Regions from separate parts of the Streptomyces sp. DS1-CR2 genome, predicted to be linked through region 1. Evidence: riboswitches for the same ligand, from Rfam matches in the RefSeq annotation. Region 1 holds a riboswitch; each other region holds the start of a gene.

Region 1 (3,265 bases):
CAAATGCGGTCCACCGACACAGAGTTCACCGCTTCGAGCGACAGATATATGCATATCTCGGGGGATCGGCTCCAGTGGCGGAGCGGGAGTGGCACTCTGGCGCGAAGCACCAGTCCGGGGGTCGCCTCGAGTCATCCGCCATGTGTCGGATTCAGGCCCCGGCGAAAAAAGGGACGACGCCGCCATGGCAGATCACCAGGAAGCATCCGTCACTCTGCCGAGCGATCCCGCCTCGGTCTCCTCGGCCCGCACCTATGTCAGCGACGTACTCGCCGAATGGGGCATGCCGCGCGATGCGGAAACAGCCGACACGGTCCGGCTCATCGTCTCCGAACTCGCCACGAACGCCGTGATGCACACCCGTGGGCAGTCGCCGGTCTTCACCGTCGACGTGCAGCTGGAGCGCGACGAACACCTGCGCATCGGCGTCACGGACAGCCACCCGCGCTACCCGAAGCGGCTTCCGGCCGCCGTCCAGCAGGACAACGGGCGCGGCATGGTGATCATCCGCTGTCTGACCGCCGAGTGCGGCGGAAGCCTGTCGGTCAGGCCCACCGCCGAGGGCGGCAAGACCGTGTGGATCGCCCTGCCGTGGACGGTCCCTGTCCAGTCGGTGTGAAGACCGGCGGTGGTGGCGCGGCTACGGGGACGGGGTGTGCGTCCCCTCCTGCGCCCGCGTGAGTGAGCGCCGCACCAGACGCGGCAGCACGCCCCACAGGCCCGCACAGACCGCGAGCGTGCCCGCCCCGGCCGCGATGCCCGCCGCCCGCCCCGCGGTGACGTCCACGACGAGCAGTACGGACCCGGCCAGGGCCAGCATCAGTACGCCCAGGCCGGCCGCGGCGAGCCGCGAGGACATCTGCACGATCTGCGGCTTGGCACCCCGCCCGAACAGCGCGCGGTGCAGCGCCGCGGGCGCCGTGAACAGCGCGGCGGCGAGCACCGCGAGCAGCAGCGTCGCGATGTACGTCGCGCGCTGCACGCCGTCCAGCGCCGGGAACCTTGGAGTGAACGCCAGCGTCAGCAGGAACGCGAAGAGGATCTGCACGCCCGTCTGGGTGACTCTCAGCTCCTGGAGCAGCTCGCCGAAGTTCCGGTCCGCGCGCTCCAGCGGTGTCTCGTGCCGGTCCTGCCCCACGCTCCTTGGGCCTGAGTGGCGTGGGGCGTCCTCGTCGCCGGCCGGTCGGTCCTCGTCCATATGACCACGAGTACCCCATCGTGCGGTGGTGAGACGGCCGGGGCGGGCGTGTGCACCCGGTGACGCCTGACGGACCCGCAGGCCCCGGGGACCCGTCAGGTGGCGCTACCGCACACGCCCGTACCAGACGCTCCTCGTCCAGATCCGCTCCAGTCGCACCACGGCACCGGTCTTCGGCGAGTGCCAGATCCTTCCCTTCCCGGCGTAGATGCCGACGTGGTAGACGCCGCGGCCCGAATGGAAGAAGACCAGGTCACCGCGTTTGCGATGGGACGCGGAGACGTGGCGGGTCTTGTTGTACTGCTGGGCGGCGGTACGGGGCAGCTTCTTGCCTACCCGCTTGAACGAGTAGACCGTCAGGCCCGAGCAGTCGAACCTGTGCGGTCCTGTGGCGCCCCACTGGTAGGGGCTTCCCTTCCTCGAGGCCGCGATCTGGAGGGCTTTCGTCGCAGGTGGCGAGGCCTCCGCTTCGGGCGTGGCTCCTGGGACCAGCAGGCTGCCGCCCGCTACGGCGAGCGTGAGAGCCGAGGCGGTGCCGGCCCGGGTCAGCAGCGACGGGACACGATTGAGCGCGGTCATGCGCAACCCTTCGTCAGCCGCCTGTGAAGGATGACCTGTCGGATTCGGGCTGGCGAAGTTGCCCGGCCGCGAAGTGCGGCTTCACCCCAAGGGCCGGCCCGGAGAACAGCTCCGGCGGCCCGTCGTGCTCGGGTCCTCCACTCCTGCCGATCCACTTCTGTCGACCTGGCATCCGTACGGCGGCAGGACTCGGCGTCCGCACGGACCGCCCCGCCGCGGCGGCGGGGGCTTGTCGTCGGAAGGGATCTTCACGCACAAACGGCGCGAACGCAGAGCCGAATCGGCGTTGTGTGAGTGTCCTCACGAGTGATCCATTCGGGTGGACAGCACACCTTTCCACCCCGGCGCGGGGTCCCAACGAGCCCCGCACCAGCAGCGGAAGGCGGAATTCCCGATTCCGCGTAGGCGGTCCGCGCAACTTTTCCGGTTCGCATGTTCGAGTACCGGCTACGCCGTATGTGGGTACCTCTTCTGGTCCGTTTCGAACCCGGCCCGGACGGTTCGGGTCGATCACTTCGGTCTGGAACGGGCCGTCAATTGACCGATTCCGGCGGCACTGTGACCCGCTGTGTCCTCCTTTCTCCGTCCAGGACCCGCAAAGCCCGAGCCAGCGTCGTCGCGTGGAGCTCGGTCTCGCCCCGCTGATGCATGAGCGTCAGGGCGTCCCTGAGCGCCGTCGCCCCGCCGACGAGCGCTTGCGCGGCCCGCAGTCCGCCATACGTGTGGTCGCTTCTGGCCGGGTTGATCCTTCCGAGCAGGTCGACCACTTCCAGATAGCGGTCGAGGAGTTCGCACTCGGCGCGCGTCAGCGCGGGCAGCGGGGGCAGCTCGGGCGGCAGCATCGCCGGGTCACCTGGCGCCGTGAGCCGAACCGGACAGCTTGCGGTTCTCGATGACCCGGTCCACGAGCCCGTACTCCACGGCGTCCTGGGCCCGAAGGATCTTGTCCCGCTCGATGTCGGCGCCGATGCGCTCTCGGCTCTGCCCGGTGTGCCGCGCGAGCAGTTCCTCCAGCTGGGCGCGCATGCGCACCAGTTCACGGGCCTGGATCTCCAGGTCGGTCGGCTGGCCCTGTGCGGGCTCGGCCAGCCCCGGCTGATGGATCACCACGCGCGCGCCGGGCAGCATGGCCCGCTTCCCCGGTGTCCCGGCGGCCAGGAGTACGGCGGCGGCGGAGGCGGCCTGCCCGAGGCACACGGTCTCGACCTCGCAGCTGACGAACCGGATCGTGTCGTAGATCGCCGTCATCGCGCTGAACGAGCCGCCGGGGGAGTTGATGTACAGCGAGATGTCCCGGTCCGGCGCGGCGTACTCGAGGTGCATGAACTGCGCCATCACATCGTTCGCGGAGGTGTCGTCGATCGGTGTCCCCAGGAAGACGATCCGCTCCTCCAAAAGTTTGGAGTACGGATCGAGCGTGCGGTGCCCGGCCGAGGTGCGCTCGGTGAACTCGGGCAGGACGTAGCGGGCGGAAGGTCGGTTCATGGC
Region 2 (3,265 bases), 4.8 Mb from region 1:
CTGTTCGGTTTTCCGAGCAGACCCTTTTGCTTTCTGCGGCTCTGTTCTCAGAATTCCGGGGCATCGGAAACAGAGCCCCTGGAAATGGGCCGCCCTCTTTGTATACGGCGCCTCTGTTAATGCTGAAGCCCCACCGTGTTGACGGGAGGTTGCGAAGTCCTCACACGGCCACCCGGGCGGGGGGCGCGCAAGCGGTGAGCGGCCGAGGCGCGCTCCGTGTGCTGGGCCGTGAGCGCCCGCGCGCGCTCCGCGTCACCGCGCGCCACGGCGTCGACGATCGCCCCGTGCTCGGCCCAGGAGTCGGCGGGCCGCGCGGGCTGCTCGACGGTGTACATCCACGCGATCTTGTGGCGGAGCTGGGTGAGCATCGTGGTCAGCCCCGGGCTGCCGGACGCCTGCGCCAGCGTCTCGTGGAACCAGCTGCCCAGCGAGCGCAGATCCTCGCTCTGACCTCGCCTGGAGCGCTCCTGACCGAGCCTGACCAGGCCTCGCAGGACCTTCAGGTGCGCCTCGGTGCGGCGCTGCGCGGCGCGGGCCGCCGCGAGCGGTTCGAGGAGCATGCGGATCTCCAGCTGGTCCGCCGCCTCCTGCGCGGAGGGTTCGGCGACGCACGCGCCCGCGTGCCTGCGGGTGACGACGAAGCCCTCGGCCTCCAGAGTGCGCAACGCCTCGCGCACGGGGACGCGCGAGACGCCGTAGCGGCGGGCGAGCACCTCCTCGGTGAGTCTGCCGCCGCGCTCGTAGACACCGGAGACGATGTCGTCGCGGATCGCCGTGCATACCGAGTGCGCCGGAATGCGCATGCCCCGACCTCCGCCTTAATCCCCGCGAAACGCGGTCGATAGTCGCCCGTACAGCGCGATTGACGTCTGTTCAGCTCGCCTGTCCAGCGACTCTATTCCAGCGGGCGCGAATTTCCGACGGCAGGCCGTAATCCATGGATATTTTTTGGACACCGGCGTCAGGAACAGGCGGGTCCGGGAACGACGAATGCCCCGGCTCAGCGAGCCGGGGCATTCGGTGCGTCCTCGCGAGGTACGCGACGAAGGTCAGACGTTCACGCCGTGGGAGCGCAGGTACGCGACGGGGTCGATGTCCGAGCCGTACTCGGGGCTAGTGCGCGCCTCGAAGTGGAGGTGCGGGCCCGTGACGTTGCCGGTCGCTCCGGAGAGGCCTATCTGCTGCCCCGGGGTGACCGTCTGGCCGACGGAGACACCGATGGACGACAGGTGGCCGTACTGCGTGTACGTACCGTCGTTCATCTTGATGACGATGTTGTTGCCGTAGGCGCCGCCCCAGCCGGCCTCCACGACCGTGCCCGCGCCCACCGCGTGGACCGAGGTGCCGCTGGCGGCGTGGAAGTCGATGCCGGTGTGACTGCCGGAGGACCACAGGCCGCTGCTGGCCTTGTACGCGGTGGACACGTACGAGCCGGTGACCGGAATGACGAACGCGTTCAGGCGCTTGCGCTCGGCGGCACGGGCGGCGCGCTCCTTGGCCTCGCGCTCGGCCTTGGCCTTGGCGGCGGCCTCGCGCCGGTCCTCCTCGGCCTTCTTCTTGGCCGCGGCCTCGGCCTTCTTCTTCGCGGCGGCCTCGTCGGCGGCCTGCTGCTGGGCGGCGGCCTGCGCGTCGATCTGCTCCGCGAGGGAGTCACCGATGGAGATGGCCTTGGTCAGGCCGGTCTGCTCAAGAGACGCGTCGTCGGCGGCGAGCGCGGGGGCGGCGAGGCCTCCGATGACACCGGTCGTGGTGAGCGCGGCGACGCCGGCGACCTGCGCGGTGGTGCGCGTGAGACGGCTGGGGCGACGGTGCTTCCCGGTGGCACGGGTGAACGCCATGGGGTGGCTGATCCTTTCCTTCCTTCTCGCCTACCGGGTTAGCTGACGGGTTCGGAGCAGGAAGGTCTCCTACGGACCCCCTTCAGGGAAGGGCGTCCGATTCACCCCAGGGACGGTGGGTCCCCGGCTCCCCCGGCTCGCGCCTTGGGGGACTCGGCGATGACTGTCCGGTGCCACGGGTGCGGCGTACGTCTGGCGGACAGCCGGACCGACGCTAAGCGGGGCAACTTTCAATCAACAAACGGAACCGGGCTTTTGTAGCGCATGCCACAGGGCAGACAGGCAACCACTGGTTCAATTCGGACAAACAAGGGCCCCGGTGGTCATCTCGCCCACCGGGGCCCCTCGTTGCACACCGGTCACGGTCAGCCCGTGACGACGGTCACCTCTCCGATCCCGAGCGCCCTCACGGGCTCCTCGATCTGCGCGGCGTCACCGACGAGCACCGTCACCAGACGGTCCATCGGGAAGGCGTTCACGACAGCCGCAGTGGCCTCCACGGTGCCCGTCGCGGCGAGCCGCCGGTACACCTCCGCCTGGAAGTCGTCCGGCAGGTGCTGCTCGACCTGGTCGGCGAGCGTCCCCGCGACGGCCGCGGCGGTCTCGAACTTGAGCGGGGCGACGCCCACCAAGTTCTGTACAGCCACGTCCCGTTCGGCGTCGGTGAGGCCCTCCGCCGCGAGCGTGCGCAGCACCTTCCAGAGGTCGTCGAGCGCCGGACCCGTGTTCGGCGTGTCCACGGAGCCGCTGATGGCGAGCATCGCGGCGCCCGTCCCGTCCGGCGCCGAGCGCAGCACCTGGGCGAACGCCCGCACGCCGTAGGTGTAACCCTTCTCCTCGCGCAGGACGCGGTCCAGGCGGGAGGTGAGGGTGCCGCCCAGGCAGTACGTGCCGAGCACCTGCGCCGGCCACACCCGGTCGTGCTTGTCCGCGCCGATGCGGCCGATCAGGATCTGCGTCTGTACCGCGCCCGGCCGGTCGACGATGACGACCCTGCCGGTGTCGTCGGCCGTGACGGGCGGTACGGGGCGCGGCTCCGCCGTGTTCCCCGTCCAGGCGCCCAGCGTGTCCGCGAGGAGGGCGTCGAGGTCGATGCCCGCGAGGTCGCCCACGACGACCGCGGTGGCCGTGGCGGGACGCACGTGCCGGTCGTAGAAGGCACGTACGGCCGCCGCGTCGATGGCCGTGACGGTCTCCTCGGTGCCCTGGCGCGGGCGGGACATGCGCGCGGTGGCCGGGAAGAGCTGCTTCGAGAGCTCCTTGGCGGCGCGGCGGCCCGGGTTCGCCGTCTCGTGCGGGATCTCGTCGAGGCGGTTGCGCACGAGGCGTTCGATCTCGCTGTCCGCGAACGCGGGCGCCCTGAGGGCGTCGGCTAGCAGGCCGAGCGCCTTCGGCAGGCGGGAGACGGGCACCTCCAGGGAGACCCG
Region 3 (3,265 bases), 2.2 Mb from region 1:
CGGTCGGCTGGTTCGGGTGAGGCGATGGAATGCGCCTGAACCTGCCGATTTGCGCTGGCGCGGCGGGCTCATCATGCGGGGATTGCGCACACTTCCGGTCGAGTTCGCGCCGCATCAGGAAGGCCCGGACGAAGCCTCATAACTGACGGTCCGTCAAGACTGTGACTTTCACGTGATCTCCGCTGCATCGACTTGTGACAAGCGTTCGACTCCCGCTACGTTCACCAGTCATCGCGGCACCACCCGCCGCAGGATTCCCCGAGCCACCGAAAGGCGCCTCCATGCTCACCGGGAACGGTCGTCACCGTCGCCCCCGCCAGGCTCCCGCGCTCATCGTCGCCGCGGGAGTGGCCGGCTCCGCCATCGCGATCCCTCTGCTCGGCGCGACCAGCGCGAGCGCCGCGTCGACGGCCACATGGGACAAGCTCGCCGAGTGTGAGAGCGGCGGCTCCTGGAGCGCCGATCCGGGCAACGGCTATTACGGCGGGCTCCAGTTCTCCCAGGAGATCTGGGAGAACTACGGCGGCCTCGACTTCGCGCCGCGCGCGGACCAGGCCAGCCGCTCTCAGCAGATCGCCGTCGCCGAGAAGGTCCTCGCCGACCAGGGCCCGAGGGCATGGCCGGTCTGCTCGGTCACCTCGGGGCTCACGGCGGACGACGCGGCGGCCAAGGTTGATCCCGGGGCGGCCCTGCCGACCCCGTCCGCGTCCGCCGGCGACTCCGGCAGCGACGACGCGGCGGACGGCGACACCGCGAAGGACGACGCGAGCGACGAGCCGGCGGACTCCGCGACCTCGGGCGCGGAGGACGACTCCCGAGAGAAGAATCACGACACCTCGGGTGATACCGCAGGCAACGCCTCGGATGGTGCCGAGGGTGACAAGTCCGGCCGGGACGGCTCGACTTCGACCCCCGCGACGCCCTCGCCGGAGACCTCCGACGGCTCGGACGCGGCCACCCCGCCCGCCTCCGGCCGACACCGCGGCGACGCCGCCGCGGACGACGCCGCGGGCTCCTCGCGTGCCGACGACGGCTCGGGCCGCCACGCCTCGCGCGGCGACGAAAGCGGACGTAAGCAAGCGAATCAGGATGAAGACGCCTACACCGTGCGCGCCGGCGACAACCTCTGGGACATCGCCGACACCCATGACGTGGACGGCGGATGGGCCGCTCTGTATGCCGAGAACAAGAAGACGGTGGGTGCCGACCCGGACCTCATCCTTCCTGGTCAGAGTCTGGATCTTGGGCTCGAATCGGGCGAAAAGTAGCGGCAGTTCGGGCTGAATGTCCGCTTTAGCGAGAGTGAGAGATGGGTCTCAAAGGCCCTGATCGTCTTTGAAATTCCGGCGATCCACTGCTTACGGTCATCACCGCTCGCCACAGCGGGCCCCGTCGGATGTCACGCCGAATCCTGCCAATGTCCGTACGGGAACAGTCGTCGCGTAAGCGCCGTAGGCAGGAGCGGGGGACCCAAGGTAAGTGCCGGCCCCGGCCGTTGAGAGACGGCCGAACGACCGGCTTGGGGTGAAGTCGCACGCAGGACGTGCGACCGGGCACTCATCCGGCCCGAACCCGACAGCTCACCTCGTAGGCGTCGGTGAGGGGATCTCTCGATGCTGTTTTCCAGCAAGGGCAAGCACCGCCGCCCGACTGCCATTCAGCGGTCTGTTCGCGTCGCCACGCTCGCCGGTGTCGCCGGTGCCGCTGTCGCCGTCCCGCTGATGGGTGCCACCGGCGCCTCCGCCGCCACCGCCTCCGAGTGGGACGCGGTCGCGCAGTGCGAGGCCGGCGGCAACTGGTCGATCAACACGGGCAACGGCTACTACGGCGGCCTCCAGTTCTCCTCGTCCACGTGGGCCGCGTACGGCGGCACCGCGTACGCCTCCACCGCCGACAAGGCCTCCAAGGCGCAGCAGATAGCCGTCGCCGAGAAGGTCCTGGCCAGCCAGGGCAAGGGTGCCTGGCCGAGCTGCGGCGTGGGCCTGTCCGCCGCCTCGACCGGCTCCGCCCCGGCCGCCACCCCGCAGCCGGAGCGCAAGGCCGAGCAGCCGACCACCCGCAGCCAGGAGCGCACGACGCCTGCCGCGAAGCAGGAGTCGAAGAAGACCGTCGAGACCCCGACCGGCAAGAAGGTCAAGAAGGGTGACGGCGAGTACAAGGTGAAGGCCGGTGACACGCTCAGCACCATCGCCGAGGCGCACGACACCAAGGGCGGCTGGGCGAAGCTCTTCAAGCTGAACAAGGACATCGTCGAGGACGCCGACCTGATCTACCCGGGCCAGCAGCTCCACCTCAAGTAAGCAGGAGAGGAGCAGCGGCCCCCAGGCCGCTCGGGTACCGGCTTTCGGCGGACGGCCGGTACCACGCCAGGTTTCCCCCAAGGACTCCCCGCCCCGGGTGCGCATTCCCCCGTCGCGCCCGGGGCGGGGCTCTGGTGTGTGAGGGGTCCTGGGCTTTCGTCCGTTGTCGGCCGGGATTTTTTGTTCCGTTCGGAAACAATTCGCTCTCGGTTTTGTCCACGGGCCGGTCGGTCGGCTGGCCGATGCCCGGAGCCGGATAGGCTCACGTGTTGCCGGACCATGCGGCCCGGCGTAGTTGCGTCACATCCCAGAAGGAGATGCTCGTGCCGTCCATCGACGTCGTCGTAGCCCGGGAAATCCTGGACTCCCGAGGCAACCCCACGGTCGAGGTCGAGGTCGGCCTCGACGACGGCAGCACCGGTCGTGCCGCTGTCCCGTCCGGTGCGTCCACCGGCGCGTTCGAGGCCATCGAACTCCGCGACGGTGACCCGAACCGCTACCAGGGCAAGGGTGTCGAGAAGGCCGTCCTCGCCGTCATCGAGCAGATCGGCCCGGAGCTCGTCGGCTACGACGCCACCGAGCAGCGCCTGATCGACCAGGCGATGTTCGACCTGGACGCCACCGACAACAAGGGCTCGCTCGGCGCCAACGCCATTCTCGGCGTCTCCCTCGCCGTCGCGCACGCCGCCTCCGAGGCCAGCGACCTGCCGCTGTTCCGCTACCTCGGCGGCCCGAACGCGCACCTGCTGCCCGTCCCGATGATGAACATCCTCAACGGTGGGTCGCACGCCGACTCCAACGTCGACATCCAGGAGTTCATGATCGCGCCGATCGGCGCGGAGTCCTTCTCCGAGGCCCTTCGCTGGGGCGCCGAGGTCTATCACACCCTCAAGAAGGTGCTGAAGACCAAGGGCCTGTCCACCGGCCTGGGCGACGAGGGCGGCTTCGCCCCGAACCTGGAGTCG

Evidence for each region. A riboswitch is a leader RNA that binds a small molecule or an ion and turns the genes downstream of it on or off. The one in region 1 is predicted to bind cyclic di-AMP.
Region 2: it holds a riboswitch for cyclic di-AMP, as region 1 does, so the genes downstream of both, ACY0PA_RS30725 (M23 family metallopeptidase) here and ACY0PA_RS08155 (C40 family peptidase) in region 1, are expected to answer to the same signal.
Region 3: it holds a riboswitch for cyclic di-AMP, as region 1 does, so the genes downstream of both, ACY0PA_RS18725 (transglycosylase family protein) here and ACY0PA_RS08155 (C40 family peptidase) in region 1, are expected to answer to the same signal.

What each region holds. Positions count from the first base shown of each region.
Region 1 covers NZ_CM147085.1:1,632,956-1,636,220, reverse strand. The annotation lists gene ACY0PA_RS08165 (ATP-binding protein) at 185-619, shown strand; gene ACY0PA_RS08160 (DUF6328 family protein) at 641-1,198, opposite strand; gene ACY0PA_RS08155 (C40 family peptidase) at 1,304-1,777, opposite strand; cyclic di-AMP (ydaO/yuaA leader) riboswitch at 1,781-1,958, opposite strand; gene ACY0PA_RS08150 (hypothetical protein) at 2,311-2,619, opposite strand; gene ACY0PA_RS08145 (ATP-dependent Clp protease proteolytic subunit) at 2,627-3,262, opposite strand.
Region 2 covers NZ_CM147085.1:6,479,202-6,482,466, reverse strand. The annotation lists gene ACY0PA_RS30730 (GntR family transcriptional regulator) at 117-803, opposite strand; gene ACY0PA_RS30725 (M23 family metallopeptidase) at 1,050-1,838, opposite strand; cyclic di-AMP (ydaO/yuaA leader) riboswitch at 1,852-2,007, opposite strand; gene ACY0PA_RS30720 (M16 family metallopeptidase) at 2,204-3,265, opposite strand, start outside.
Region 3 covers NZ_CM147085.1:3,873,975-3,877,239, reverse strand. The annotation lists gene ACY0PA_RS18730 (transglycosylase family protein) at 282-1,268, shown strand; cyclic di-AMP (ydaO/yuaA leader) riboswitch at 1,438-1,609, shown strand; gene ACY0PA_RS18725 (transglycosylase family protein) at 1,614-2,300, shown strand; gene eno (phosphopyruvate hydratase) at 2,618-3,265, shown strand, end outside.